DNA from 3 places in the Streptomyces sp. NPDC048434 genome. Region 1 is predicted to be linked to each of the others. Evidence: predicted binding sites of a transcription regulator. Region 1 holds the regulator's gene; each other region holds the start of a gene.
What was found. The regulator HrcA, encoded in region 1, represses chaperone genes, less so after heat shock. The targets are predictions, from matches to a motif close to TTNGCACTCNGNNNNNCNGAGTGCNAA.

Region 2: the regulator HrcA is predicted to act here: its motif matches at 1,692-1,718, upstream of groL (chaperonin GroEL).
Region 3: the regulator HrcA is predicted to act here: its motif matches at 2,109-2,135, upstream of ACGFWI_RS21275 (FmdB family zinc ribbon protein).

Annotation. Positions count from the first base shown of each region.
Region 1 is NZ_JBICXQ010000007.1:22,423-32,039, forward strand. Features, by position in the region: gene ACGFWI_RS10200 (SpoIIE family protein phosphatase) at 1-929, shown strand, start outside; gene hemW (radical SAM family heme chaperone HemW) at 982-2,214, shown strand; gene ACGFWI_RS10210 (Uma2 family endonuclease) at 2,324-2,911, shown strand; gene ACGFWI_RS10215 (DUF3097 domain-containing protein) at 2,889-3,722, opposite strand; gene ACGFWI_RS10220 (MBL fold metallo-hydrolase) at 3,902-4,636, opposite strand; gene hrcA (heat-inducible transcriptional repressor HrcA) at 4,831-5,847, shown strand; gene dnaJ (molecular chaperone DnaJ) at 5,848-6,984, shown strand; gene ACGFWI_RS10235 (nitronate monooxygenase) at 7,082-8,170, shown strand; gene ACGFWI_RS10240 (16S rRNA (uracil(1498)-N(3))-methyltransferase) at 8,167-8,910, shown strand; gene ACGFWI_RS10245 (OsmC family protein) at 9,113-9,541, opposite strand.
Region 2 is NZ_JBICXQ010000024.1:70,301-79,917, reverse strand. Features, by position in the region: gene thrC (threonine synthase) at 1-517, shown strand, start outside; gene ACGFWI_RS26565 (MoaD/ThiS family protein) at 595-873, shown strand; gene ACGFWI_RS26560 (cold-shock protein) at 1,297-1,500, shown strand; gene groL (chaperonin GroEL) at 1,847-3,472, shown strand; gene ACGFWI_RS26550 (hypothetical protein) at 4,618-4,827, shown strand; gene ACGFWI_RS26545 (PTS transporter subunit EIIC) at 5,088-6,743, opposite strand; gene murQ (N-acetylmuramic acid 6-phosphate etherase) at 6,874-7,812, opposite strand; gene ACGFWI_RS26535 (MurR/RpiR family transcriptional regulator) at 7,942-8,889, opposite strand; gene ACGFWI_RS26530 (hypothetical protein) at 9,018-9,380, shown strand; gene ACGFWI_RS26525 (DUF4031 domain-containing protein) at 9,432-9,617, shown strand, end outside.
Region 3 is NZ_JBICXQ010000017.1:149,116-158,732, forward strand. Features, by position in the region: gene mscL (large conductance mechanosensitive channel protein MscL) at 1-73, opposite strand, end outside; gene ACGFWI_RS21270 (S-methyl-5'-thioadenosine phosphorylase) at 780-1,613, opposite strand; gene ACGFWI_RS21275 (FmdB family zinc ribbon protein) at 1,729-2,097, opposite strand; gene ACGFWI_RS21280 (MFS transporter) at 2,210-3,511, opposite strand; gene ACGFWI_RS21285 (potassium/proton antiporter) at 3,832-5,352, opposite strand; gene ACGFWI_RS21290 (penicillin acylase family protein) at 5,532-8,255, shown strand; gene ACGFWI_RS21295 (5-formyltetrahydrofolate cyclo-ligase) at 8,390-9,022, opposite strand; gene galU (UTP--glucose-1-phosphate uridylyltransferase GalU) at 9,110-9,617, shown strand, end outside.

The DNA of each region.
Region 1 (9,617 bases):
GCGGACTGCTGCACTTCCCGGACGAGGTGGTCGGCCTGATCGAGGACCTGTGCCGCCGGGTCGCCCGCGCGGTCGCCACCGCCCGCGCCTACAGCCGGCAGGAACGCATCAGCCAGGTCCTGCAGCGCCGGCTGCTGCCCCGGGGGCGGGCGCAGGTGCCCGGCGTGGAGTCGGCGGTGGTCTACGAACCGCGCGAGGGCGCCTGGGCGGGCGGCGATTTCTGGGACCTCTTCGACGCCGGGGACGGCCGCTGGTGCTTCGCCCTCGGCGATGTCTGCGGCAGCGGCCCCGAGGCGGCCGCGGTGACCGGGCTGGCCCGCCCGGTGCTGCGGCTGCTGGCCCGTGACGGCTTCGGGGTGTCCGCGGTGCTCGACCGGCTCAACAAGACCATGGCGCGGGAGGCCGCTGACTCGGTCGCGGCGGTCGCGGCGGCGGTCGCGGCGGCCGGCGCCGGGGCGGAGGCGCCGGTCGAGATCCGCGAGGAGGGCGAACAGGCCCGGTTCCTGTCCCTGCTCTACGGCGAGATCGTCCCCTACCCCGGCGGTTCCGGCGGCGCCCGCTGCACCCTCGCCAGCGCCGGCCACCCGCTGCCGCTGGTGCTGGGCGCGGACGGCACGGTCCGGATCGTCGCGGCGCCGCAGATGCTGCTGGGAGTGGTGGAGGACGCCGCGTACGTCAGTGAATCGTTCGACCTCTGCCCAGGGGAAACGCTTCTGTGCGTCACCGACGGGGTGACCGAGCGGCGCTCGGGACGGCGGCTCTTCGACGACGAGGACGGTCTGGCCACCACCCTCGCCGGGGGCGCAGGCCTGGGCGCCACCGCCCTCGCCGACCACATCCGCAACACCGTCCACGCCTTCGGCCCGGTCCCGCCCGACGACGACCTGGCCCTGCTGGTCCTGCAGGCGGCCGGGCACGGGGTGCCGTAGGGCACACCGTGCCCGGACCGGCACCGCCCCGCCATGACGGACAATGGTTCCCATGCCTTCCGCACTGCCTGATGGTGAGCCGATGCCCGAGGACGGGGCGCTGCCCGGTCATACGCCGGCGGCGGCCGCCGGCCGGCCCCTCGGCTTCTATCTGCATGTGCCGTACTGCGCGACCCGCTGCGGCTACTGCGACTTCAACACCTACACCGCGAGCGAGCTGCGCGGCTCCGGCGGCGCCCTGGCCTCCCGCGACAACTACGCCGACACCGTCGTGGACGAGATCCGGCTGGCCCGCAAGGTGCTGGGCGACGACCCGCGTCCGGTCGAGACGGTCTTCGTCGGGGGCGGCACCCCGACCCTGCTGCCCGCCGCCGACCTCGGCCGGATGCTCGCCGCCATCCGCGAGGAATTCGGCCTCGCGCCCGGCGCCGAGATCACCACCGAGGCCAACCCGGAGTCCGTCGACCCCCGCTACCTCGACGGGCTGCTCGCGGGCGGGTTCAACCGGGTCTCCTTCGGTATGCAGAGCGCCCGGCAGCACGTCCTGAAGATCCTCGACCGTACGCACACCCCGGGCCGCCCCGAGGCCTGTGTCGCGGAGGCCCGCGCGGCCGGCTTCGACCACGTCAACCTCGACCTGATCTACGGCACCCCCGGCGAGACCGACGACGACTGGCGCGCCTCCCTCGACGCCGCGATCGGGGCCGGCCCCGACCATGTCTCCGCGTACGCCCTGATCGTCGAGGAGGGCACCCAGCTGGCCCGGCGGATCCGCCGCGGCGAGGTCCCGATGACCGACGACGATGTGCACGCCGACCGCTACCTCATCGCCGACGAACGCCTCGCCGCCGCCGGTTTCACCTGGTACGAGGTCTCCAACTGGGCCACCACCGACGCCGCCCGCTGCCGCCACAACGAGCTGTACTGGACCGGCGCCGACTGGTGGGGCGCGGGCCCCGGCGCCCACAGCCACGTCGGCGGCGTCCGCTGGTGGAACGTCAAACACCCCGGCGCCTACGCCCAGGCCCTCACCGAAGGCCGCTCCCCGGGCGCCGGCCGCGAGATCCTGGCGGACGAGGACCGCCGGGTGGAGCGCATCCTCCTGGAGCTGCGCCTCTCGGACGGCTGCCCCCTGGACATCCTCGCCCCGGCGGGCACGCGGGCGGCGGCCCGTGCGCTGGCCGACGGACTGCTGGAGGCCGGTCCGTACGAGGCGGGCCGAGCCGTGCTGACGCTCCGGGGGCGGCTGCTGGCGGACGCGGTGGTGCGGGATCTGGTGGACTGAGAACGTGATGTCCGCGAACGAGTGACCGATGCGGGTGCGCTGCGCGCCTGCCTACGCTGTCCATAGGCTGCCGCCAAATGAACGCGGCGGGATATGGAGGGCCACGGAGATGACCGCTGTGGATGACCGCCTGATTACTGACGCTGCCGAGATTTTCGAGAACCTGGAGGTTCCCGAAGGTTTCAAAGCCGAGCTCCTCAGGGGGGACATCGTGATGATGGCGGGGCCGGACCGGGTCCACAACGACATCGTGGAGTGCGTGCAGGACCAGATCCCCCGTGATCGCTGGCGTCGGCTGCAGACCCAGGACATCGCCATCCCCGGTGAGAACAGTGAGCCGCAGCCCGATCTCGTCGTCCTTGAGCGAGGGTCTCAGAAAGGCCCCGGCAGGCTCATCCCGGCTCCTGCGGTCACACTGCTCGTGGAGGTCGTCTCCAAGACCAGCATCGATCGGGATTATGGCGACAAGCGCTCGATCTACGCGGCGGGCAGAGTGCCCGTGTACCTGATCATCGACCCCACCGCCGGGCAATGTGTGGTGCTCACCGAACCGACGGGCAGCGGAGAGGAAGCCGACTACCAGATGGAGTGCACCACGAAGTTCGGAGTCCCCGTTCCCTTGGATGTCCTCGGCGTCAAGCTGAACACCACCGAGTTCGAGACCCTCCCCGCCGTCACACGTCACCGCCGGCCGTAACGAAGTCGATCAGCTCCTCCACCCGTCCCAGCAGCGCCGGCTCCAGGTCCTTGTAGGAGCGCACGCAGGACAGGATCCGCTGCCAGGCGGCCCCCGTGTTCTCCGGCCAGCCCAGCGCCCGGCACACCCCCGTCTTCCAGTCCTGGCCGTGCGGGACGGACGGCCAGGCCGCAATCCCGACCGAGGACGGCTTCACCGCCTCCCAGATGTCGATGTAGGGGTGGCCCACCACCAGCGCATGGGCACCGGTCACCCCGGCCGCGATACGCGACTCCTTCGAGCCGGGCACGAGATGGTCGACGAGGACGCCGAGACGGGCGTCCGGGCCGGGGGAGAAGCCGCGGACGATCGCGGGCAGGTCGTCGATGCCCTCCAGGTACTCCACGACGACGCCCTCGATACGCAGGTCGTCGCCCCACACCCGCTCCACCAGCTCGGCGTCGTGCCGGCCCTCCACATAGACGCGCCCGGCGCGGGCGACCCGTGCGCGGGCGCCGGGCACGGCGAGTGATCCCGATGCCGTACGCGCCGGAGCGGCGGCCGCCGGCCTGTCCTGGGGACGTACGAGCGTGACCACCCGCCCCTCCAGGAGGAAGCCGCGCGGCTCCATGGGGAAGACCCGGTGCTTGCCGAAGCGGTCCTCCAGGGTGACCGTCGGGCCCTGCGCCGTCTTCTCGCAGCGGATCACGGCGCCGCAGAAGCCCGAGGTGACCTCCTCGACGACCAGATCGGGATCGGCCGGCACCTCCGGGGCGGGCCGCTGCTTCTTCCAGGGCGGGGTGAGATCGGGGCTGTAGCGCCTGTTCTGCATCGAGTAGGGCCTGTTCTCTGCGGGTGGTCGGTGTTTCGGCCGGGGGGCGTGGGGCGTCCCCGGGGGATGCAGTCAGGGCGGGGTGAGGCCGGGGCCGTGGCGCTTGCTCTGCATGGGGCCTGTTCCGTCGGGCGGGCGGGTGGTGGTCAGGACAGGGGCGATGCCGAAACGGGCGGCGGTCAGGAAGGCGCGACGCCGAAGCGGGCGGCCAGGGCGTCGCGTTGGGCACGGACGAACGGGGCGTCCACCACGGCGCCATGGCCGGGAACGTACCGTGCGTCCTCACCGCCGAGGGCCAGCAGCCGCTCCAGCGCGCCGGGCCACTGCTGGGGCAGCGCGTCGGGGCCCGCCTGGGGCTCGCCGGACTCCTCGACCAGATCCCCGCAGAAGACGATCTCCGCTTCCCCGCGCCGGCCCGGTACCAGGACGGCCAGATCGTGGGCGGTGTGCCCGGGGCCGACGTTGGCGAGCAGCACCTGCCGGTCGCCGAGCTCGACGGTCAGCTGGCCGTGCACGTGGTGGTGCGGGGCGACGAGCAGATCGGCGGCCTCCGCGGCGGCATCCGCCTCGACGCCCTCGCGGACCGCGGTCCGCCGCAGCTCGTCCTTCTCGCGCCGGAGCAGCTCGCCAAGGCCGGCCGCGCCGAACACCTCGACGCCCGCGAAGGCGGCCGTGCCCAGGACATGATCGAAATGCGGATGGGTGAGCGCGACATGCGTCACTTCCCGGCCCAGTACGCCACGGATCGACCGGCGCAGATCCGCGCCGTCGCGAAGGGTCGCGCCGGTGTCGACGATCATGACGCCGGTGGTCCCGGCGATCACCCCGACCGTCTCGTCCCAGCCCGGCATCCGGCGCCTGGCGACGCCGTCACCGAGTCGTTCCCAACCGGCCTCTTCCCAAGCAGTGTGCATACCGAGACGCTAGCGCCATCGCGATAGCGTTGCCCGACAGATCGACCGAACACGGTCATCGGGCAAGTACTCCGCGCGGCCGCCCTTGCCGCAGCCGTGCTACCCGGCCGTACACTGGCTCAGGGTCTGGCACTCGGCTTGCGTGAGTGCCAGGAGAGACGAGACGGCGGACGGCCGGACTGGAGGTGCGCGGGATGCTCAGTGAACGCAGGCTGGAGGTGCTGCGCGCCATCGTCCAGGACTACGTCGGGACGGAGGAGCCGGTCGGCTCCAAGGCGCTCACCGAGCGCCATCGGCTCGGGGTCTCCCCGGCCACCATCCGCAACGACATGGCGGCCCTGGAGGACGAGGGGTTCATCGCCCAGCCGCACACCAGCGCCGGGCGGATCCCGACCGACAAGGGCTACCGCCTGTTCGTCGACAAGCTGGCCGGCGTCAAGCCGCTGTCCAGCCCGGAGCGGCGGGCGATCCAGAATTTCCTGGACGGCGCCGTCGACCTCGACGACATGGTGGGCCGCACGGTCCGGCTGCTGGCGCAGCTGACCCGGCAGGTCGCCGTCGTGCAGTATCCGTCCCTGACCCGGTCCACGGTCCGGCATGTCGAGCTGCTGGCCCTGGCCCCGGCCCGGCTGATGCTCGTACTGATCACGGACACCGGCCGGGTCGAGCAGCGGATCATCGACTGCCAGGCACCGTTCGGCGAAACCTCCCTGGCGGATCTGCGGGCGCGGCTCAACAGCCGGGTCGTCGGCCGCCGGTTCGCGGATGTGCCGCAGTTGGTGCAGGATCTCCCGGAGTCCTTCGAGCAGGACGACCGCGGCACGGTCTCGACAGTGCTGTCGGTGTTGCTGGAAACTTTGGTGGAAGAGACCGAAGAGCGGCTGATGATCGGCGGTACCGCCAATCTCACGCGCTTCGGGCACGATTTCCCCCTGACGATCCGGCCCGTGCTGGAGGCCCTTGAGGAGCATGTGGTGATGCTCAAGCTGCTCGGGGAGGCCAACGACTCGGGCATGACCGTACGTATCGGGCATGAGAATGCCCATGAAGGCCTGGCGTCCACATCGGTCGTCACGGTCGGCTACGGTTCGGGCGACGAGGCAGTCGCCAAACTCGGCGTGGTCGGACCGACCCGCATGGACTACCCCGGAACGATGGGAGCGGTACGCGCAGTGGCACGTTACGTCGGACAAATCCTCGCGGAGTCGTAAGTGGCCACGGATTATTACTCGGTCCTCGGCATCAGCCGTGATGCCTCGCAGGAACAGATCAAGAAGGCCTTCCGTCGGCTGGCGCGTGAGCTGCACCCGGACGTGAACCCGGATCCCAAGACCCAGGAGCGGTTCAAGGAGATCAACGCCGCTTACGAGGTCCTGTCGGACCCGCAGAAGAAGCAGGTCTACGACCTCGGCGGCGACCCGCTCTCGCAGGCCGGCGGCGGCCAGGGCGCGGGCGGCTTCGGCGCGGGCTTCGGCAACTTCTCCGACATCATGGACGCGTTCTTCGGCACCGCGTCGCAGCGCGGGCCGCGCTCGCGCACCCGCCGCGGCCAGGACGCCATGATCCGGCTCGACATCGAGCTGAACGAAGCGGCCTTCGGCACGACCAAGGACCTCCAGGTCGACACCGCCGTCGTCTGCACGACCTGCAGCGGCGAGGGCGCGGCGCCCGGCACCTCGGCGCAGACCTGCGACATGTGCCGCGGCCGCGGTGAGGTCTCGCAGGTCACCCGGTCCTTCCTCGGCCAGGTCATGACGTCCAGGCCGTGCCCGCAGTGCCAGGGCTTCGGCACGGTCGTGCCGACCCCGTGCCACGAGTGCGCCGGCGACGGCCGGATCCGCTCCCGCCGCACGCTGACCGTCAAGATCCCGGCCGGTGTCGACAACGGCACCCGCATCCAGCTCGCGGGCGAGGGCGAGGTCGGCCCCGGCGGCGGCCCCGCCGGTGATCTCTATGTGGAGATCCACGAGCTGGCGCACTCGGTCTTCCAGCGGCGCGGCGACGATCTGCACTGCACGGTCACCATCCCGATGACAGCGGCGGCGCTGGGCACGAAGTGTCCGCTGGAGACGCTGGACGGGGTGGAGGAGATCGATGTCCGGCCCGGTACCCAGTCCGGCCAGTCGATCCCGCTGCACCAGCGCGGGGTGACGCATCTGCGCGGCGGCGGCCGGGGCGATCTCATCGTCCATGTCGAGGTGATGACGCCGTCCAAGCTCGACCCCGATCAGGAAGAGGCGCTGCGGCGGCTGGCCAAGCTCCGCGGGGAGGAACGGCCCACGGGGCAGTTCCAGCCGGGGCAGCAGGGCTTGTTCTCGCGGCTGAAGGATGCGTTCAACGGGCGATAGCCCCAGGTCGGCCCGGGGAGCCGAAGCCGTTCGCGCTGCGGCGCAGCGGCCTCGGACCCGGTTCGGAACGGCGCGGTGGGCGTGACACGATGTGCTCATGCCCACCGCACTGACCGATCTCTGCCGCTACCCGATCGTGCAGGCCCCGATGGCGGGAGGCGGCTCAGGACCCGGGCTGGCCGCCGCCGTCTGCGGCGCCGGCGGTCTCGGCTTCCTCGCCGCCGGCTACAAAACCGCCGACGGCATGTATCAGGAGATCAAACAGCTGCGGTCGCTGACCGGCCGGCCCTTCGGCGTCAATCTCTTCATGCCGCAGCCCTCGCTGGCCGACGGCTCCGTCGTCGAGGTCTACCGCGAGCAACTCGCGGGCGAGGCCACCTGGTACGAGACCGAGCTAGGTGACACCGACGGGCCCATCGACGACGGCTACGAGGCCAAGCTCGCGATCCTGCGGGACGACCCGGTGCCGGTGGTGTCCTTCACCTTCGGCTGTCCCTCGCGCGCCGTCCTCGACGCCTTCGCCAAGCTCGGTACGTACACGGTCGTCACGGTCACCACCGCCGCCGAGGCGCAGGCCGCGCAGTGGTCGGGCGCCGACGCGGTGTGTGTGCAGGGCGTGGAGGCCGGCGGCCACCAGGGCACCCACCGGGACGATCCGCATGCGGACGGGACCGGCTCGGGGCTGGGCCTGCTGGCGCTGCTCGGCCAGGTCCACGAGGCCGTGCAGATCCCGGTGATCGCCGCGGGCGGGCTGATGCGCGGGGCGCAGATCGCGTCGGTGCTGGCCGCCGGGGCGAGCATGGCGCAGCTGGGCACCGCCTTCCTCGCCACCCCGGAGTCGGGCGCCAACCCGCTGCACAAGCACGCACTGACCAACCCGCTGTTCACGCATACGGAGTTGACCCGGGCGTTCTCCGGGCGGCCGGCCCGCGGACTGGTGAACCGCTTCATGCGCGAGCACGGCCCGTACGCCCCGGCCGCCTACCCGGCCGTCCACTACCTCACCTCCACCGTGCGCAAGGCCGCGGCCAAGGCGGGCGACGCGCAGGGCATGAACCTGTGGGCGGGACAGGGGCACCGGCTGGCGCGGGAGCTGCCCGCCGCGCGGCTCGTGGAAGTACTGGCGGTCGAACTGGACGCGGCGCGCGCCGCGTTGAGCCTCCCGGGTGCCGGCAGAGCCTCATGACCGCGCCGGTATTCCTCGTCGATTCGCTCGCGGACGTACGGGCCGGCGGCACCCTGACCCTGGACGGCCCCGAGGGCCGGCACGCGGTGTCGGTGCGCCGGCTGCGGGTCGGTGAGGAGGTCGTCCTGACGGACGGCCACGGTGCGGGCGCGCACGGCACGGTCGCCGCCGTCGAGGGCAAGGACCGGCTCACCGTCGCGGTCACGGAGCTGCGCACCGAGGCCCCGCCGAACCCCACGATCACCGTCGTCCAGGCGCTCCCCAAGGGCGACCGCGGCGAGCTGGCCGTCGAGACGATGACCGAGACCGGGGTGGACGGCATCGTGCCCTGGGCGGCGGCGCGTTGCGTCACCCAGTGGAAGGGCGAGCGGGCCGCCAAGGCGCTGGGCAAATGGCGCGCCACCGCCCGCGAGGCGGGCAAGCAGTCGCGTCGGCTGACCTTCCCCGAGGTCGCGGACCCGCTGACGACCAAGCAGGTGGCCACCCTGCTCGCCGACGCCGATTTCGCGGCCGTCCTCCACGAGGAGGGCAGCTCGCCGCTCGCCACCGCCGAACTCCCCGCCGAGGGCCGGATCGTGCTCGTCGTCGGGCCGGAGGGCGGAGTCTCCCCGGAGGAGCTCACCCTCTTCGCCGAGGCCGGCGCCAAGCCCTACCGCCTGGGGACGACCGTGCTGCGCACCTCCACGGCGGGCACCGCGGCCACGGCGCTGCTGCTGGGGCGCACGGGGCGCTGGAGCTAGCGCACGGCTTCCGGATCGGCCCGGATCGGCCCCGAGGTCGGTCCGGATCGGACCGTGGCGTCCAGTGCGGCGCCCTATCGCGGCGGAGCATCGTCCGTGTACGGGGCGTACCCGGGCGGGGCGGCGGCGCGCCGGCCGCCCCAAGGGCCCGTCGGCGCACCCCCGTTGGGTGTGCGGTGACCGGCCCCGGGCGGCTGCCGGGTCAGATCAGCTCTGCCGCCAGCGTGATGTTCTTGACGCCCGCCAGCGCCTGGCTCACCGGGCAGTTGGCCTTGGCGTCCTCGGCCGCCGCCCGGAAGTCCTCCTCGGACAGACCGGGGACGCGGGCCTTGACGGTCAGTGCGATGGCGGTGATGCCCTCGCCCGGCTGGAAGGTGACATCCGCCCGGGTGTCCAGGGCCTCGACGGTGTAGCCCTTGCCCGCCAGGCCGTGCGAGAAGGCCATGGAGTAGCAGGAGGAGTGGGCCGCCGCGATCAGCTCCTCGGGGCTGGTGACGCCCTCGGGCTGCTCCGCGCGGGCGGGCCAGTTCACGTCGTAGGTACCGACCTTGGAGGAGTCCAGGGCGACGGTGCCCTTGCCCTCCAGGAGGTTGCCTTCCCAGTGGGTCGTGGCGGTGCGCGTGGTTGCCATGGTGCATAACTCCCGGTTGTGGGCGTAAGCGATCACCGGCCAGCTTAGGCGTGCACGCGCCGATCCGCCGTCGCGG
Region 2 (9,617 bases), on a different contig from region 1:
CGGCTCGCAGCTCACGAAGATCGACAAGGGTCTCAAGGAGCTGATCGCCCTCGGCCTGGTCGAGGACAAGCCGTACAAGATCTTCGGCGCCCAGGCGGAGGGCTGCTCGCCGGTGTCCACGGCCTTCAAGGCCGGGCATGACGTCGTGCGCCCGCAGAAGCCGAAGACCATCGCCAAGTCGCTGGCGATCGGCAACCCGGCCGACGGCCCGTATGTGCTCGACATCGCCCGCCGTACGGGCGGCGCCGTCGAGGACGTCAACGACGAGCAGGTCGTGGACGCGATCAAGCTGCTGGCCAGGACGGAAGGCATCTTCGCGGAGACCGCGGGCGGGGTGACCGTCGGCGTGACCAAGAAGCTCGTCGAGGCCGGTCTGCTCGACCCCTCCCTGACCACCGTCGTCCTGAACACCGGTGACGGCCTCAAGACACTGGACGCGGTCGCCCCGACCTCCGGACCCACGGCGACGATCCGTCCCGATCTGGACGCGTTCCGCGCGGCCGGCCTGGCACGCTGAGGCTGTCGGCCGGTCCGCGGACGAGGCCGCGCCACAGCCCCCGAACTCGTACTCCGTCATTCCTGGAAGGCACCACCATGAGCGTCAAGGTCCGCATCCCCACCATCCTCCGCACGTACACCGACGGCCAGGCCGAGGTCCCCGCCGAGGGCGCGACCCTCTCCGAGGTGATCACCGACCTGGAGAAGAACCACCAGGGCATCGCGGCCCGTGTGCTGGACGACGCCGGCAAGCTGCGCCGCTTCGTGAACGTGTACGTCAACGACGACGATGTGCGCTTCGAGCAGGGCCTGGAGACGCCGACCCCGGACGGCGCGGGCATCTCGATCATTCCTGCGGTGGCCGGCGGCTGCTGATTTGCGCCATCTCTTCCCCTACTTGACCGGAATTGCCCCGTCCGCCAGAAAGCGGACGGGGCAATTCCGTGTTGTGAAAGGGGATACCATTGGGGTGATCCCCCTCCGCTATAACGCGTGCGTGTGCCGAACGCATATGAGGCCGCGATCAGTTGTGCCCAAAGTGTGTGCAGCATTTGTCGCTTAGGTGCGCTATGCCCGGCCCGACTTGCCCGGGAGAACCGGGATTTCACTGCATATTGCCGATTCTCCGGCCCCAGAATTCTCGTCCGATTGACCTGTTGCGCTGGGCATCTGTGCAGATACATTCAGCGGCGGTCGACGCGTTCCGGCGCACATCCCACGGGATTTTCGCGGGGTGAGGTCTGACCCGGGTCCGCGGAGTGCGGTCCTGCGCAAGGGCCAGTAATAGGGGAGTTAGGCATGGCTCAGGGCACCGTCAAGTGGTTCAACGCGGAGAAGGGGTACGGCTTCATCGCGGTCGACGGTGGTGCGGATGTTTTCGTCCACTACAGCGCGATCCAGATGGACGGTTACCGCACCCTCGAGGAAGGCCAGCGGGTCGAGTTCGAGATCTCGCAGGGTCAGAAGGGGCCGCAGGCGGACATGGTCCGGGTGGCCGGCTGAGGCGCCGACCGACTGCAGCGTAGTGAAGGCCCGCGCCCCTGAGGGGTGCGGGCCTTCTGCTGTCCGCCGTCGGCGGACGGCCGGGCGGCCCCCCGGGGCGCCCGTGCTCACCCGTCACTCGGTCACCACTCCAATGGGAGGCTTCTTCGAAGCCGCCTTGCACTCAAGGGGTGCGAGTGCTAATCATTGCGTTAGCACTCTCCCAGTGAGAGTGACAAAAGAAGGACCGGGTCGGTGAGGCCCGCAGGCCGAGTGGGGCAAGGAACCACACGGGTTTGCAGGTCGTCCGTCGCGGGCGCCAGCGCGGTCCGGAGCAATCCACCCCAGTCCGGGAGGACCACTTCACATGGCCAAGATCATCGCGTTCGACGAGGAGGCACGGCGCGGTCTCGAGCGCGGGATGAACCAGCTCGCCGACGCCGTCAAGGTCACCCTCGGCCCCAAGGGCCGCAACGTCGTCCTCGAGAAGAAGTGGGGCGCCCCCACGATCACCAACGATGGTGTTTCCATCGCCAAGGAGATCGAGCTCGAGGACCCGTACGAGAAGATCGGCGCCGAGCTGGTCAAGGAGGTCGCGAAGAAGACGGACGACGTCGCCGGTGACGGCACGACGACCGCGACCGTCCTGGCCCAGGCTCTGGTCCGCGAGGGCCTGCGCAACGTAGCCGCCGGCGCCAACCCGATGGCCCTCAAGCGCGGTATCGAGCGTGCCGTCGAGGCCGTCTCCGCCGCCCTGCTGGAGCAGGCCAAGGACGTGGAGACCAAGGAGCAGATCGCTTCGACCGCCTCCATCTCCGCCGCTGACACCCAGATCGGCGAGCTGATCGCCGAGGCCATGGACAAGGTCGGCAAGGAAGGCGTCATCACCGTCGAGGAGTCCCAGACCTTCGGTCTGGAGCTGGAGCTCACCGAGGGTATGCGCTTCGACAAGGGCTACATCTCGGCGTACTTCGCCACCGACATGGAGCGTATGGAGGCGTCGCTCGACGACCCGTACATCCTCATCGTCAACTCCAAGATCAGCAGCGTGAAGGACCTGCTGCCGCTCCTGGAGAAGGTCATGCAGTCCGGCAAGCCGCTGCTGATCATCGCCGAGGACGTCGAGGGCGAGGCCCTGTCGACCCTGGTCGTCAACAAGATCCGTGGCACCTTCAAGTCCGTCGCCGTCAAGGCCCCGGGCTTCGGTGACCGCCGCAAGGCCATGCTCGGCGACATCGCCATCCTCACCGGTGGCACCGTCATCTCCGAGGAGGTCGGCCTCAAGCTGGAGAACGCCGGTCTCGAACTGCTCGGCCGCGCCCGCAAGGTCGTCATCACCAAGGACGAGACCACCATCGTCGACGGTGCCGGCGACAGCGAGCAGGTCCAGGGCCGGGTCAACCAGATCCGTGCCGAGATCGAGAACAGCGACTCGGACTACGACCGCGAGAAGCTCCAGGAGCGTCTGGCGAAGCTGGCCGGCGGCGTGGCCGTCATCAAGGCCGGTGCCGCCACCGAGGTCGAGCTCAAGGAGCGCAAGCACCGCATCGAGGACGCCGTTCGCAACGCGAAGGCGGCCGTCGAAGAGGGCATCGTCGCCGGCGGTGGCGTGGCCCTGCTCCAGGCCTCCCAGGTCTTCGAGAAGCTGGAGCTCGAAGGCGACGAGGCCACCGGCGCCAACGCGGTGAAGCTCGCCCTGGAAGCCCCGCTGAAGCAGATCTCCGTCAACGGCGGCCTTGAGGGCGGCGTCGTGGTGGAGAAGGTGCGCAACCTGCCCATCGGTCACGGCCTCAACGCCGCGACGGGTGAGTACGTCGACATGATCGCCGAGGGCATCATCGACCCGGCGAAGGTCACCCGCTCCGCGCTGCAGAACGCCGCCTCCATCGCGGCGCTCTTCCTCACCACCGAGGCCGTCATTGCCGACAAGCCGGAGAAGGCCGGCGCGGCCGGCGCTCCGGGCGGCATGCCGGGCGGTGACATGGACTTCTGATCCACTGGATCAGAGCTGATCCTCCCGGATCACGTCCACACGTACGTCGGGGCGGCACCCTCCTCCCAGGGGGTGCCGCCCCGGCGGCGTTTCCGGGCACAACCAACCGGCGGTGCCGTGCACGAGCGCCGTCCGATGCCCGTCGGGCGTGCTACCGCCGACAGCCGATGAGGCAGCCCGCGACGCACGGGGCCCCGGCCTCGGCCGGCATCCCCGCTCCCGCTGAGGGGGGCCGGTCCGGGCGGGCCGTCGCGATCCAAGACGGCCTCGAAGGCGACTTGGAGCACGGGAGGCCTGTGGGCCGCCGCGGGTAGCTGGGCGGTGGCGGGTACGGCCGTGGCGCTCACGTTCTCGTGCCGCCCCGTCGGCGGTCGGCGCGAGAACGTGAGTGCCATGGCCGGCCTGGCGCGCCAGGGGCGGCGTGACCCGGAGCAGCATGCCGCCGACGTTGCTGCTGTGCCGATGCGGGCGACGGCGGTCCGGTCGCACCCCGCTCCGGTACCGCGGCTTCGTGCCTGGTTCGCCGCTCCAGGATGGGGCTCCGCACCTCCCTCGTGGGGCTCTTGTGGGTCAACTGCCGCACAGGTGCTGGGGGGAAGCGGCCGTTCCGGTCCGCGGCGGTCCGGACGCCTCGGTGAGCTGTGGACGGCCCAGTGCAGTCGGCAGGGAGCAGGGAGCAGGGAGCCCCGGGAGCAGGCAGCAGGAGAGGCCCGCGCCTCAACCTTGTCCCGTTTGACGGCGTGTTCCCTCTGCATCCGCCGTGTCACTGTCTCCAGTCGGCCGGTGCCACGAGCCGCCGGCGAAGCGGGGGACGGTCGGGTTGCTCCTCGGTGAGGCCCGGCCGTGGTCTCGGTGGGGCCCGGTCTCGGTGAGTCCCGGCCCTGGTCTCGGTGAGGCCCGGCGCCTCCCGCTGGTGTCGTAACTCGGCCCCGAGCGTGGCGCGGGGTGACGAGGACGGGGCGTGGGGCTGGGTTCCGGGCATCGCGGCAACTCCCTGTTACACACGATCGGTTGTTGGATCCGCTTCTCTCTGCAGGCTAGGCCCGCAACCGCCACGCTGTGTGCACAGTGGGAACACTCAGCGTGGAAGGTGATGAGGCGAAATGTTGACGGCGCGTGATCGGGTACGGCAGGCCGAGGGTGTTATGGCGGAACTGCACACCGCACTCCAGGCAGTGGGAGTCACCCTGCCTTCCCTCTGCGTCGACCCGGTGTCGTGCGCGAGCACCGTCATGGCGCCACTGGTCGAGCTGGGGCGCTGCAATCTGGACACCGCCCAGCGGCTGGCCGACGTATTGGTGGACTACGCCAAGACCGCCGCTCCCGGCCACGGCCCGGAGGAGGGGCAGCCGTGATCCCGTCGTTCGGCAACTATGCGGTGGACAGGCGGGACGGGCGTGTCGGCCGGGTCGTGGGCCACCAGGGGGCGTTGCTGAAGCTCCGCCCACCCGGTGGCGGCCGACCGTGGACCTGCCCGCCGTACTTACTGCACACCGCGCCGCCGTCCACCGTACTGGCGGCGCGCGTCAGCGAGCTGAACCGGGAGAGCCGGATGCCCTGACGGATAGCCCCAACGGGCGTTCTTTCATGAACCTCGCAGGCCGGGCCGGGCCGCTCAGCGTGCCCCCAGGCCGGCCGGGGTGCCGTGTGTGGTGGGACCTTCAGCGGCTGCGGGGTCGGTCTCCGCGGATACGGATGCGGATGCGGAGGCGGGGCCAGGGGCGGTGTCGGTGTCGGGGCCCGTGTTGAGGTCTGCCCGCATCTGCTTGCTGAAGCCGAAGAAGTAGGTGGCGAGGAAGCCGGTGAGGTAGCCGACGGCCAGGCCGAGGGCGTAGATGACGAGGGTGGTGGCGATGTTCTGGTCGCCCTTGACCAGGGGGAACAGGGCCCAGCCGGAGGGGCCGATGGCGGTGGAGCCGACGGCGTCGCCGAGTTGGTTGAAGAGGCCGATGAAGCCGCCGCCGAATGCGCCGCCGATGCAGGCGGTGATGAAAGGGCGGCCCAGAGGGAGCGAGACGCCGTAGATCAGCGGTTCACCGACGCCCAGGAAGCCTGCGGGGAGGGCGGACTTGATGGTCGTACGGATCGAGCGGTTGCGGGGGAGCCGGAGGTAGACGGCGAGGGCGGCGCCGACCTGGCCTGCTCCTGCCATGGCGAGGATCGGGAGCAGGACCGTATAGCCCTGCTGCTCGATGAGGGTGGTGTGGATCGGGATCAGGGCCTGGTGAAGGCCGAGCATCACGAGGGGCAGGAAGAGGCCGCCCAGGATGAAGCCGGCGAAGGCCCCGCCGTGGGCCAGCAGCCAGTTGGCGAAGGTGCCGATGGCGGTGGAGACCTCGCCCGCGACGAACATCAGGCCGAAGATCGTGACCAGGCCCGTGACCAGGACGGTCAGGGTCGGGGTGAGGAGGACGTCCAGCGCCTCGGGTACCAGTTTGCGGCACCACTTCTCCACCCGGACGGCGAGCAGTGCCGCGGCCAGTGCGCCCAGTACACCGCCCTGGCCCGGTGCGAGCTGCTGGCCGAAGGCGGTGATCTGGGCGATGCCTGGGAACACGATGACCGCGGCGACCGCGCCGCCGAGGATCGGTGTGCCGCCGAACTCCTTGGCGGTGTTGTAGCCGACGAAGACGGCGATGAGGGACATGAAGCCGGAGGCGATGGCCGCGAGCGCCGGGACGACGGGCGGCAGCCAGCCGAGGTTGGCCAGCAGACCGTTGATACCGGCGACGATGCCGCAGCCGATCAGGGCCGGGATCAGCGGGACGAAGATATTGGCGATCCGGCGGAGGAACAGCTTCACCGGGGTGGAGTTCCTGGCCTTCTGCCGCGCCTTGAGGGCGGCGCCTTGAGCGGCCAGCTCCGCGGCGGTGGTGGGTGCGGGGGCAGGCTCGCGAGTGGCTGTGGTGCCGGTGGGCGCCGTGGGGGCGGCGGCCTCTGGTGGGGGTTCCGGCGCGGATGTGGGTGTCGTGGCCCGGGGGCCGACGGTCGTGGCCTCCGGTGCCGTGGTCCGGGACTGTTCGACCAGACGCGTGAACTCGGGGGTGACCCGGGCGACCGTCCCGGGGCCCAGCACGATCTGGTACGTGTCGTCCTCGACCACGCCCATGACGGCCGGGAGCGCCTTGAGGGCTTCGTCCTGGACCAGGGAGCGGTCCTGGACGCCGAGGCGGAGCCGGGTCATGCAGTGGGCGATGGAGGTGAGGTTCTCGGCGCCGCCGACGAGGGGGAGGATCGCGGCGGCGGTGGCGCGGTTCTTGTCTTCGGGCATATGCGGTGCCTTGCTGTGGAGACAAAACAGGAGCAGGGGTTGGGGGCGGGGCCGGGACCGGGGCCGGGGTGAGGTCCGGCCCGGGGGGTGTGAACGGTGCGAACTTTGGGGCCCGGCGGGCCCCGGTGTCTCAGTGGGGCTTGGCGGCCTGGAGGGCTTCGCGCAGATGGCCGTTGGCGGCTTCGAGGAGACGGGCGGCGGTGGGGCCGTCGACATCGCCGAGGAGGGTGAGGATGGCGTTCTTCACCTCGCCGTCCGTGCTGCTCAGTGCCGTCTCGATCTCCAGGTCCGTGGCGCCGGTGGCGAGCGCGACGATACGGCGCGAGCGGGCCCGCAGCTTTTCGTTGGAGGCGCGGACGTCGACCATCAGATTCCCGTAGGTCTTGCCCAGGCGGATCATGGTGATGGTCGAGAGCATGTTGAGCACCAGCTTTTGGGCGGTGCCCGCCTTGAGCCGGGTGGAGCCGGTCAGCAGCTCGGGGCCGACCACGATCTCGATGCCGTGCTCGGCGGCCGCGGCCAGCGCCGAATCGGCGTTGCAGGACAGGCCGATGGTCAGGGCGCCCAGGTCACGGGCGTATTCGACGGCTCCGATCGCGTACGGCGTGCGGCCGGAGGCGGAGATGCCGACGACGGTGTCCACGTCGGTCAGGCCGATCCCGGTCAGATCCTCGACGGCGAACTTCTTGCTGTCCTCGGCGCCCTCGACGGCGGTGACCATGGCGGAGGGACCCCCCGCGATCAGCCCGAGGACTTCGGACGGGTCGGTGTTGAAGGTCGGCGGGCATTCGCTGGCATCCAGCACCCCGAGGCGGCCGGCCGTACCGGCGCCTGCGTAGATCAGCCGGCCGCCGCGGGCCATGCGCGCGGCGGTGGCGTCGATCGCGGCGGCGATCTCGGGGAGCCGTCGGGCGACGGCGGCGGGGACGGTGGCGTCCTCATCGTTCATCGTGCGGGCGATGTCCAGGGTGGAGCGGCGGTCGATGTCCGCGAGCTCGGGCCGGAATGCCTCAGTGGTGAGGGTGTCCAACTGGGCGCGCAGATGGGCGTAGTCGGCGGTGGAGGTCATGGCAATGACGGCTCTTTTCGAGTCGGGCTCGTCGGGGGGCCGGTGCTTTTCGGCTGCCTCGTCGCGGGGTGCCGCCGTGCCGCCCGTCCGCCGGCGCGGCACGGGCCACAACGGCGGGGCGGCGTGAGGTCAGCGCTGGTTGTTGCGTGGTGAGTGGCGGTGGGCGAGGGCCTCGTAGGAGGCGGAGAGCGCGGGGGCCGCGGTCTCGTACGTACGCTGCGCGACGCCTATGAACAGGCAGTCCACGACCAGCAGCTGGCTCGTCCTGGACGACATCGCGGCCGGCCGCAGCTCGCTCTCGCGGGCCGTGGACGTGGTCAGGATGTAGTCGGCGTACGAGGCGATCTCGCCGTCCGGGCGGCCGGTGATGGCGATGGTCGTCGCGCCGTGGTCGAAGGCCACCCGCAGTGGCTCTATGACATCGGTGGTCCGCCCGGAGTGCGTGATCGCGATGGCGGCGTCACCCGTCCGCATCTGCACCGCGTTCGTCACGGCCAGATGCGGGTCCGCGTGCGCATGCGCGATCAGGCCGATGCGCAGCAGCTTCTGGGCGAGGTCCTGGCCGACGAGATTGGAGGCCCCGATGCCGTACACGTCGATGCGGCGGGCCCCGGAGAGCGCGGTGACGGCGGCTTCGAGCTGGGTGACGTCCAGTGCCGCGGCGGTGTCGGCCAGGCACTGCTGCTCCTCCTGCGCCAGCTTCGCGACGACATCGACGAGGGAGTCGTCGACCGCTATGTCGGCGGTCACCGCGGGCGCGCCGCCGGCCGCCTGCTGCGCGGCGACCGCGGCGAGGGCGAGCCGCAGATCGCGGTAGCCCGGATAGCCGAGCAGCCGGGACGTCCGCACGACGGTGGCTTCGCTGGTGCCCGTGCGCTCCGCGAGGCCGGTGACGGTGAGGGCGGCGCAGCCGGCCGGGTCGCTCGCGACGGTCTCGGCGACCCGCTGCATGGAGCGGGTCATCGTCGGGGCGAGGGTGCGGACCTTGGCGGCCAGTGCGGCGGGGGCGGGTGGGGCCGGGGCCGGTCGGGTCTCGACGGCCACGTCCTTGAAAGTTTCCTTCACGCTGCTGCTCACGCTTGAAAAGTAATTTCATCGACGCCCGGCGTCAATACCCTCTGTGAGTGCTGTGGACAGAGCGCATGATCCGCCTCGGCCTGTGGACAACGCCGTTCGTCGGTGGGTGGCCGGGGGACAATGGGGGCATGGAGCTGGAACAGGCATTGCACGCCGCGCGGGCGCTGGTGCTCGCCGACCTGATGGCGGACAAGGTGGCCGACGCCGACATCGTCTCGCTCGTGGAGGACGCGGTCGTCCACCGCCGGTGGTGGGTGGAGCAATGGCCTGAAGGCGCGGAATTCGTCGCGGGACTGATAGCGCAGGACGTCCAGGACGCCCTTCTGGACCGGTACGGCCGCTGGCCGCTGTGCCCCGTGTGCACGGAGTCGGGCGATCCCCATGCGCTCGATGTCGAACCGGAGTTGGGGCCCGACCCGCATTGGGTCTGCCCCAAGACGGCGGTGGCGGTGGCTCGGGTCGGGCGGCTGGGTGCCCCCGTGGAGGGGTGAGGCGGTTGAGGGTGTGGCGGGCTGAAGCGGTGATCCGGCCGGAGGGCTGACGTGGCGATCTTTATCGATCCACCCACCTGGCCCGGCCACGGCCGGATGTGGTCGCATCTGGTCAGTGACCACTCCTTCGACGAACTGCACGCCTTCGCTGCGGGGATCGGCGCGCCCCGCCGGGCGTTCGAGCGCGACCATTACGACCTGCCGGCGGAGCGGTACGGCGACGCGGTGCGTGCCGGG
Region 3 (9,617 bases), on a different contig from region 1:
CCGCGAGTTCGATGACGTTGCCGCGCATCAGGAATTCCTTGAACCCCTGCAGGACGCCCTTGCTCTCGCTCAACTGACAGCCTCTTTCCACGCTCACTACGGATGGTGCACCAACAATCAGCACCGCAACTTACGGCAGGGCAGGGCGGAGGTGTCCAGTCCCGCACCACGAGCCGGCGATCGGCCGAAGCCCCGGTGTGCATCCGGCGGAGGGTGTCGGCCCTGCGGACGCCGTGGACGGATACCGCGGTGGTGGTGCGGTGAGCGCACCCCCGTTGGCGCGCGGCGGATGCCCCGCCACTCGCAGCAGTTTCGCGTGAGGGAGGTGCGGATGCCACTTGATCTTGGAGCATGGTCACCGCGCTCCCGAGGCCGTTGCCGACGGACAGCCGGGAGCGGGAGCGGCTCGTACGGCACCGTACGAGGCTCCGCCGGCCAGTGCTGCGGCGGTCATCGCCAGGCAGGCGGCCAGCATCCGCTGCCGTGCGCCCCGTCCCCATCGGTGCCGGATGCCGCCGGCTCGTACCGGAGTGAAGTGCGGCACATCACACGGCGGGGGAGTGGGGAGCGGCGGGAAGAGGAGGTCGGGGTCGGCGAGGCGAGGGGGAGCGGAAGGCGTACGGGACATGGTGGGCACCGCCTGCGGTGAGGGCTTCGGATGAACCGGCGCTCCTCACCGTGCCGGAATCCGCACCGGCCCGCTGCGGGCTGTGTACGACCCCTTCCTTGTGGACAACCCGGCCACCCGGGAGAGGGAGGCCGAGCGGCCCGTCGGGGCGTTACGGCAGGTCGATGCCCAGGTCCCAGCCGGCGTGGGCGTCGGTGCACAGGCAGTTGCGGGCGGTGGCGCCGGGCAGGGCGGCGACCGCGTCGAACAGGACCTCGCGCAGGCGGTCCACGTTCTCGGCGAACACCCGGAAGACTTGCTCGTGGGAGACGCCGTCGCCGGTCTCGGTGCCCGCGTCCAGGTCGGTGACCAGGGCCAATGACGCGTAGCACAGGCCCAGTTCACGGGCCAGGACGGCTTCGGGGTGGCCGGTCATGCCGACCACCGACCAGCCCTGAGCGGCGTGCCAGCGCGATTCGGCGCGGGTCGAGAAGCGCGGGCCCTCGATGACGACGAGGGTGCCGCCGTCGACCGGCTCCCACTCCCGGCCGCGGGCCGCCTTGAGGGCCGCCTCGCGCCCGGCGGGGCAGTACGGGTCGGCGAAGGTCAGATGGACCACGTTCGGGACGCTCCCGTCCGGGAGGGCCTCGCCGTCGAAGTAGGTCTGGGTGCGGGCCTTGGTGCGGTCGACGAGCTGGTCGGGGACCAGGAGCGTGCCGGGGCCGTATTCGGGGCGCAGGCCGCCGACCGCGCACGGGGCGAGGACCTGGCGCACACCGAGCGAGCGCAGCGCCCACAGGTTGGCGCGGTAGTTGATGCGGTGCGGCGGGAGGTGGTGGCCGCGGCCGTGCCGGGGCAGGAACGCGACCTGGCGGCCGGCGATCTCTCCCAGGAACAGCGAGTCGCTGGGGCGCCCGTAGGGGGTGTCCACCGTGATCTCGGTCACGTCGTCGAGGAAGGAGTAGAACCCCGATCCGCCGATAACGCCAATCTCCGCGTCAGCCATGCCGGTCACACTATCGGGGCATGGCGGCCGCGGACGGCCGGGTGGCGGGGACGAAAGAAACCCGTAAGACAGCGGACCCCGCCGTCGGTGACGGCGGGGTCCGAGGAGCTGTGGTTCAGGCCGCGGAGCTGGAGCCCGAGGTGCTGCCGGACGACGACGCGGCGGCCGGGGCTGAGGACTTGGTGTCCGAGCCGCCGGACGAGGAGCCGCCGGACGAGGAGCTGCCGGACGAGGAGCTCGACGAGTCCGAGGAGGACGAGGTGCCCGACGCGGAGGCGTTCTTCGAGGGGCTGCTGCTGGACGACGAGCCGCGGCTGTCGTTGCGGTAGAAGCCGGAGCCCTTGAAGACGATGCCGACCGCGGAGAACACCTTCTTGAGGCGTCCGTTGCAGCCGGGGCACTCGGTGAGCGCGTCGTCGGTGAACTTCTGCACCGCCTCGAGGCCCTCGCCGCACTCGGTGCACTGGTACTGGTACGTCGGCACTTGTCTTCCTCCTGGCACTCTCACTCGATGAGTGCTAACGACGCTCCATCTTGCAGTATTCCCGCCCGACAGTCCACCGTGACCGCCGTACGGTGACCGACTCCACGTTCGGTCAGGCGCGCGCCAGCTCCCGTTCCCGGTCCTCGGAAACGGCCGGGACCTCGGCATCCACGCCGTGCGCGAGGGCGCCGGCGGCCACCGTCGACGAGCGCGGCAGCAGATGGACGCGGAGCGCCAGCAGCACCGTCAGCGCCAGTGCCGTACCGGCCAGCGGCACCAGGAATCCGGTGCTCGGCCCGAAGCCGTCCGCGAGCTGACCTGCGCAGGTGGCCGCGGCCGCCTGGCCCAGCGCGACCGCGCCGGTCAGCCAGGTGAAGGCCTCGGTGCGGGCGCCGGCCGGCACCAGCGACTCGACCAGCGTGTAGCCGGTGATCAGGGCCGGGGCGATGCACAGGCCGACGACCAGGCCGACCGCGCCGAGCAGCGGCACCGCGGTCACCGCCCACAACGGGGTGGTGGCCAGTGCCAGCAGCCCGTAGGCGACCAGCAGCCGGCGCCGCGGGCCGACCTTCCAGGCGATGACCCCGCAGGCGATACCGGCGAGCATGTTGCCGCCGGCGAAGACCCCGTAGAGCACGCCGTTGATACCGGGCTGCCCGATGTGCTGGGTGAACGCCGTCAGCGAGACCTGCATACCGCCGAAGACGGCGCCGATGCCGAGGAACGCCACGATCAGTACGCGTACGCCGGGCACCGACAGCGCCGAGACACGCGGCCGGTCGCCGTCCTGCGGGCGGTGCACCGGAGGCTGGCTGCGCCGCTGGGAGGCGAACAGCAGCCCGCCGGCCAGCGTCAGCGCGGCCTCGGCGACCAGACCGGCCGCCGGATGGATGCCGGTGCACAGCGCGGTCGCCAGTACGGGGCCGACGACGAAGGTGAACTCGTCGGTCACCGACTCGAAGGCGGCGGCCGTCGGCATCAGCGGGCTGCCGCCGAGCCGGGCGGCCCAGCGGGCCCGCACCATCGGGCCGACCTGCGGCGTCGAGGCGCCCGTAGGGACGGCCACCGCGAACAGCGCCCACAGGGGGGCGTGGGCGAGGGCGAGGGTGGTCAGTGCGGCGACGCCGGTGACATGCACCAGTACGCCGGGGATCAGCACCGCGCGCTGGCCGAAGCGGTCGGCGAGCTTGCCGCTCTGCGGGGCGAACAGGGCCATCGAGACACCGGTCGCGGCGGACACCGCGCCCGCGGTGCCGTACGAGCCGGTGGTGGATTCGACGAGCAGCACGATGCCGATCGTCAGCATGGCGAAGGGCTGCCGGGCCAGAAAGCCGGGCAGCAGGAATGTCCATGCACCGGGGGTGCGGAGCAGTGGTCCGTATCCGGAACGGGAGTCCTTGACCGCGGATGCCACGGCCGGGCCTTTCTGCCGCCTGGTAGCGCGCCACCCGCGAGGTCGTCACGGGCACGCGCCGAGAGCTGTCCTCTCGCGCAGGACCGAGTGATACCGCGTGGTCCGCACCGGGGAGGGTGGCTGCGTGGGGCAGGGGACCGCGGCCGCCGAGCGGTCGCGCCAGCTCTGCATCAGGCAGAGTTGGTTCGTCGATGTTGCCTCTTCATACTACAGGCCGCAGTGCGTGAAGCCCTGGGATTGGCCAGGGCTTCACGCAGTTTTCCTTGGGATCCGTGGAGATCTGCAGCACATTTCCCGCTTCCCCCGACCTAGGCCGGCCGTCAGCGGTGGTGGTGTCCCCGACGCCCCGAGGGGCCGGACGTCCCCAGCCAGCCGGCCAGCTTGCCGCCTTGCGAGACCGCCTGCAGCCGCCGTTCGGCCGCGTCGCGCACCGGGTCGGTGGCGACCACGAGCAGCTCGTCGCCGTGCCGCAGCACCGTCGAGGGCGACGGCACGAAGCTGGCGCCCTCCCGGACGATGAGGGTGACCGCGGCGCCCGCGGGCATCCGCAGCTCGCCGACCTCGACGCCGTGCATACGGGACGACCGGCCGATGGACGTGGACAGCAGATGGCCGCGCAGCCGCTCCAGCGGCGCCGACTCGATGCCCAGGTCCGCGGCCTCCTCGCCGTCGCCCAGCCGCAGCCGCCTGGCGAGCCAGGGCAGGGTCGGCCCCTGGACGAGTGTGTAGACCACGACCAGCACGAAGACGATGTTGAAGACCCGGTCGCTGCCGGGAACATCGCTCACCATCGGGATCGTGGCCAGCACAATCGGCACCGCACCGCGCAGGCCGGCCCACGACAGCAGGGTCTTCTCCCGCCAGGGCACCCGGAAGGGCAGCAGCGCCGCGAAGACGGACGTCGGCCGGGCCACCAGCGTCAGGATCATGCCGATCAGCAGCGCGGGCACGAAGTCGTCGAGCAGGTTGTGCGGGGTGACCAGCAGGCCGAGCAGCACGAACATGCCGATCTGGCCGATCCAGCCGAGGCCTTCGGCGAAGCCGCGGGTGGCCGGGGCGTGCGGCAGCTTGGCGTTGCCGAGGATCATCGCGGCCAGATAGACGGCGAGGAAGCCCGAGCCGTGCGCCAGCGCACCGGCCGCGTAGGCGGAGACCGCGATGGCCATGACGGCGATCGGGTACAGGCCGGACGCGGGCAGTGCCACATGCCGCAGGCCGTACGCGCCGAGCCAGCCGAAGGCCAGCCCGATCGCGGCGCCGATCGCCAGCTCCAGGGCGATCTCACCGAGCAGCACGTACCAGTGTTCGACCGGCCCCGCGGTGGAGAAGGCGACGACGAGGATGACCACGGGGGCGTCGTTAAAGCCGGATTCGGCTTCGAGTACACCGGTCAGCCGGGCCGGCAGCGGCACGCTGCGCAGCACGGAGAAGACGGCCGCGGCGTCCGTGGAGGACACCACGGCGCCGATCAGCAGTGCCTGGCGCCAGTCGAGCCCGGCCAGATAGTGCGCTCCGGCCGCGGTGACCCCCACGCTCACCGCGACGCCGACCGTCGAAAGAGCCACCGCCCGGGGCAGCGCCGGCCTGATCTCTTTCCACTTGGTGCCCAGACCGCCCTCGGCGAGGATCACGACCAGCGCGGTATAGCCGAGGAGTTGGGTCAGCTCGGCGTTGTCGAAGACGACACCGCCCAGGCCGTCCTGTCCTATGGCGATGCCTATCCCCAGATAAATGAGCAGGCTGGGGAGCCCGCTGCGCGAGGAGAGCCGTACCGCAGCAACCGCGATGAGCAGTACGAGCGAGCAGATCAGCAGGAGTTCGTTGAGGTGGTCGACAGTCAGGAGCTGGTCCTTCCTCGCACGGGTTCCGGGGTCTTTCCTTACCGTATCTAGTTACTGAGGCTAACAATTTACCATTGCTTGAAGGTTGAATGTGCTGGCGGTGACTCCGCGTAGGGGTCGCCGAACCCGTGCGCCTATGGTTGCTCCAGCACTCCCACCCTGCCCCTCGAAGGACAGAGATGCCCGCCAACAAGTCCGGCCCAGTCCCCAGGAAAAAGAAGGGGCGGCGCGGCCGCCTCGTAGCGATCACGGTCGTGCTGCTGCTCGTGGCGGGCATCGGCTCCGGCGCGTTCTGGGGTGTCAGTACCGTCCGCGCCTCGTTCCCGCAGACCACCGGCTCGCTCAAACTCCCGGGCCTGACCAACCCGGTGGACGTCACCCGCGACGCCAACGGCATTCCGCAGATCTACGCCGACACCGACGAGGACCTCTTCCGCGCCCAGGGGTACGTCCAGGCCCAGGACCGCTTCTGGGAGATGGACGTACGGCGCCACATGACCTCCGGCCGGCTCTCGGAGATGTTCGGCAAGGATCAGGTCAAGTCCGACTCGTTCCTGCGCACCCTCGGCTGGCACGACGTGGCGCAGAAGGAGTACGACACCAAGCTGTCGCCCAGCACCAAGAAGTACCTCCAGTCCTACTCGGCGGGCGTCAACGCCTACCTCAAGGACCACGAGGGTTCGGCGGTGTCCCTGGAGTACGCGGCGCTGGACCTCCAGAACGACTACAAGCCCGAGAAGTGGACGCCGGTCGACTCGGTGGCCTGGCTCAAGGCGATGGCCTGGGACCTCCGCGGCAACATGCAGGAGGAGATCGACCGTTCCCTGATGACCAGCCGCTTCACCCCGGCGCAGATCGCCCAGCTCTACCCGGCATACCCGTACAGGCGGAACAAGCCGATCGTCGAGGGCGGCGAGGTCGACCGCGGCGGCAAGGAGTTCTCGCCCAAGGGTTCGGCGAACGCCGCCCCCGCCACCGCCGTCGGCGCCACCGCGGGCCTGCAGTCGCAGCTGTCCTCGCTGTCCAAGACCCTCGACAAGGTCCCGGCGCTGCTCGGCCCCAACGGCAACGGCATCGGCTCCAACTCCTGGGTCGTCTCCGGCGCGCACACCACCACCGGCAAGCCGCTGCTCGCCAACGACCCGCACCTGGCACCGCAGATGCCCTCGCTCTGGTACCAGATGGGCCTGCACTGCCGTAGTACCGGACCCAAGTGCAACTACGACGTCTCCGGCTTCACCTTCTCCGGTATGCCCGGCGTCGTCATCGGTCACAACCAGGACATCTCCTGGGGCATGACCAACCTCGGTGCCGACGTCACCGACCTCTACCTGGAGAGGGTCACCGCCAACGGCTACCTCTACGACAACAAGCAGCAGCCCTTCATAACCCGCAAGGAGACCATCAAGGTCGCCGACGGCGAGAGCCGCGAGATCACCGTCCGCTCCACCAACAACGGGCCGATCGTCTCCGACCGCGACAGCGAACTGGCCAGTGTCGGCAAGGACGCCCCGGTCGGCAACGCCGCACCGGACCGCGGCGACGGCTACGCCGTATCGCTGCGCTGGACCGCGCTGAACCCCGGCAAGTCCATGGACTCCATCTTCGAGCTCGACCGCGCCAAGGACTGGAACGGCTTCCGCAAGGCCGCCGGCCACTTCGAGGTCCCCTCGCAGAACCTGATCTACGCCGACACCAAGGGCAACATCGGCTACCAGGCCCCGGGCCGGATCCCGGTCCGCGGCAAGGGCGACGGCCACTTCGACGGCACCCTCCCGGCGCCCGGCTGGGACCCGAAGTACCAGTGGAGCGGCTACATCCCGCAGAAGGCGCTGCCGTACGAGTACAACCCCCAGCGCGGCTACATCGTCACCGCCAACCAGGCCGTCACCGACGAGAAGTACCCCTACCTGCTCACCAAGGACTGGGGCTACGGCTCCCGCAGCCAGCGGATCAACGACCTGATCGAGTCGAAGATCAAGGACGGCGGCAAGGTCTCCACCGACGACATGCAGGCCTTCCAGAAGGACAACAGCAGCGAGATCGCCCGGCTGTTGACGCCCTACCTCACGAAGATCGACATCAAGGACAAGTACGTCCGCGACGCCCAGCAGCTGCTGGAGGGCTGGGACTTCACCCAGGAGCCCGACTCCGCCGCGGCCGCCTACTTCAACGCCGTCTGGCGCAACACCCTCAAGCTCGCCTTCGGCAACAAGATGCCCAAGGAGCTGCGCCCCGACGGCCAGTGCCTGACCGTCCGCCCGGCCGACGAGACCGGCCCCGCCGACGAGAACGACAAGTACGTCCGCGAATGCGGCGAGCGGGACGGTGACAGCGCCCAGCCCGACGGCGGCGACCGCTGGTACGAGGTCGTCCGCGGCATCCTGGACGACCCCAACAACGCCTGGTGGAAGACCGAGGACCGGCCGAACCGCCCCGGCGACAAGAACCGCGACCAGCTCCTGGCGCACGCCATGACGGACGCGCGCTACGAGCTGACCTCCAAGCTGGGCAAGAACATCGACAACTGGAGCTGGGGACGGCTGCACCAGATGTTCCTGAAGAACCAGACCCTGGGCACGGACGGTCCCGGCATGCTGCAGGGCCTGTTCAACCGCGGTCCCTGGAACCTGGGCGGCGGCGAGGCCGCGGTCGACGCCACCGGCTGGAACGCCGCGGGCGGCTACAAGGTCACCTGGGTCCCGTCCATGCGGATGGTGGTCAACCTCGCCGACCTCGACAAGTCCCGCTGGATCAACCTCACCGGCGCCTCCGGGCACGCCTACGACGCCCACTACTACGACCAGACCGACAAGTGGGCCAAGGGCGACCTGCTGCCCTGGGCGTACAGCGAGGACGCCGTCAAGAAGGCGGGCAAGGACACGCTGACCCTGTCGCCGTAGGGGCGGGCGGCGCTCCCGCCGCCACCTGGTGAGCGCTGCGCCGTCGGGCGGGCCGGACGTCTCCGGTCCGCCCGACGGCTTTTTTTGTGCTCCGCGCCGACCGTGACTCCCGGCCCGCCCGTATACAAGGCGCTTCAGTCCTCCGTACGGGCCCCCGGCGCCGTGAACCGGTGCACCGCCGACGGGGTCACCGCGGCATGCACATGCCGGTCGTGTGGCTCGGCCGGCACCTCGGCCAGCACCTCCGCGTCGTAGAGCAGCACCACCAGCGACGCCCGCGCGCCGGCCCGCTCCAACCGGGCCAGCACCCGGTCGTAGGAGCCGCCGCCGCGCCCCAGCCGCAGCCCGCCGCGGTCCACCGCGAGCCCCGGCAGCAGCACCACATCCGCCTCCGTGACGGCCTCGGGGCCCAGCCGCCGCCCGTCCGGCTCCAGCAGCCCGCGGCCGGCCCGTACCAGCCGCTCGGCGCCCTCGTAGCGCGCCCAGTCCAGATCGTTGTCCGCCAGCAGGACGGGCAGCAGCACCCGCACCCCGGCCGCCCGCAGCCGGTCCAGCAGGGCACGGGTGGAGGGTTCGCCACCTATCGACACATAGGCGGCGACGGTCGGCGGGGTGCCGGGGCGCGGGGGGACGGGCGCGGCCAACTCGTCCAGCTCCAGCGTCCGCCGGGCCAGCGCCTCACCCGTCGCGGCGATGACATCCGGTGGCAACGCTCTCCTCACCTCCAGGAGATCCCGCCGCAACCTGTGCTTTCTATCGTAATCAATGCTCACTGTGCGCCCTTGCTCCCGCTCTCATGCTCTATTCACCAGACCCTCATCATCGTTCCGATAGGGCCGGTTATGGTGTCGCGCATGACCCCATCGCACACACGGATCAGCAAGGCTGTCATCCCTGCAGCCGGCCTCGGCACCCGGTTTCTCCCCGCCACAAAGGCCACACCCAAGGAGATGCTCCCGGTCGTCGACAAGCCCGCCATCCAATACGTGGTGGAGGAGGCGGCCGCCGCCGGACTCTCCGACGTCCTGATGGTGACCGGCCGCAACAAGCGTCCGCTGGAAGACCACTTCGACCGCAACTACGAGCTCGAAGAGGCCCTGCACCGCAAGGGCGACGAGTCCCGGCTCGCCAAGGTGCAGGAATCCAGCGACCTGGCGACCATGCACTACGTACGGCAGGGCGACCCCAGGGGCCTGGGCCACGCGGTGCTGTGTGCCGCACCGCACGTGGGCGACCAGCCCTTCGCGGTCCTCCTCGGCGACGACCTGATCGACCCCCGCGACCCGCTGCTGCAGCGCATGGTCGAGATACAGGAGCAGCACGGCGGCTCCGTCATCGCCCTCATGGAGGTCGACCCGGCGC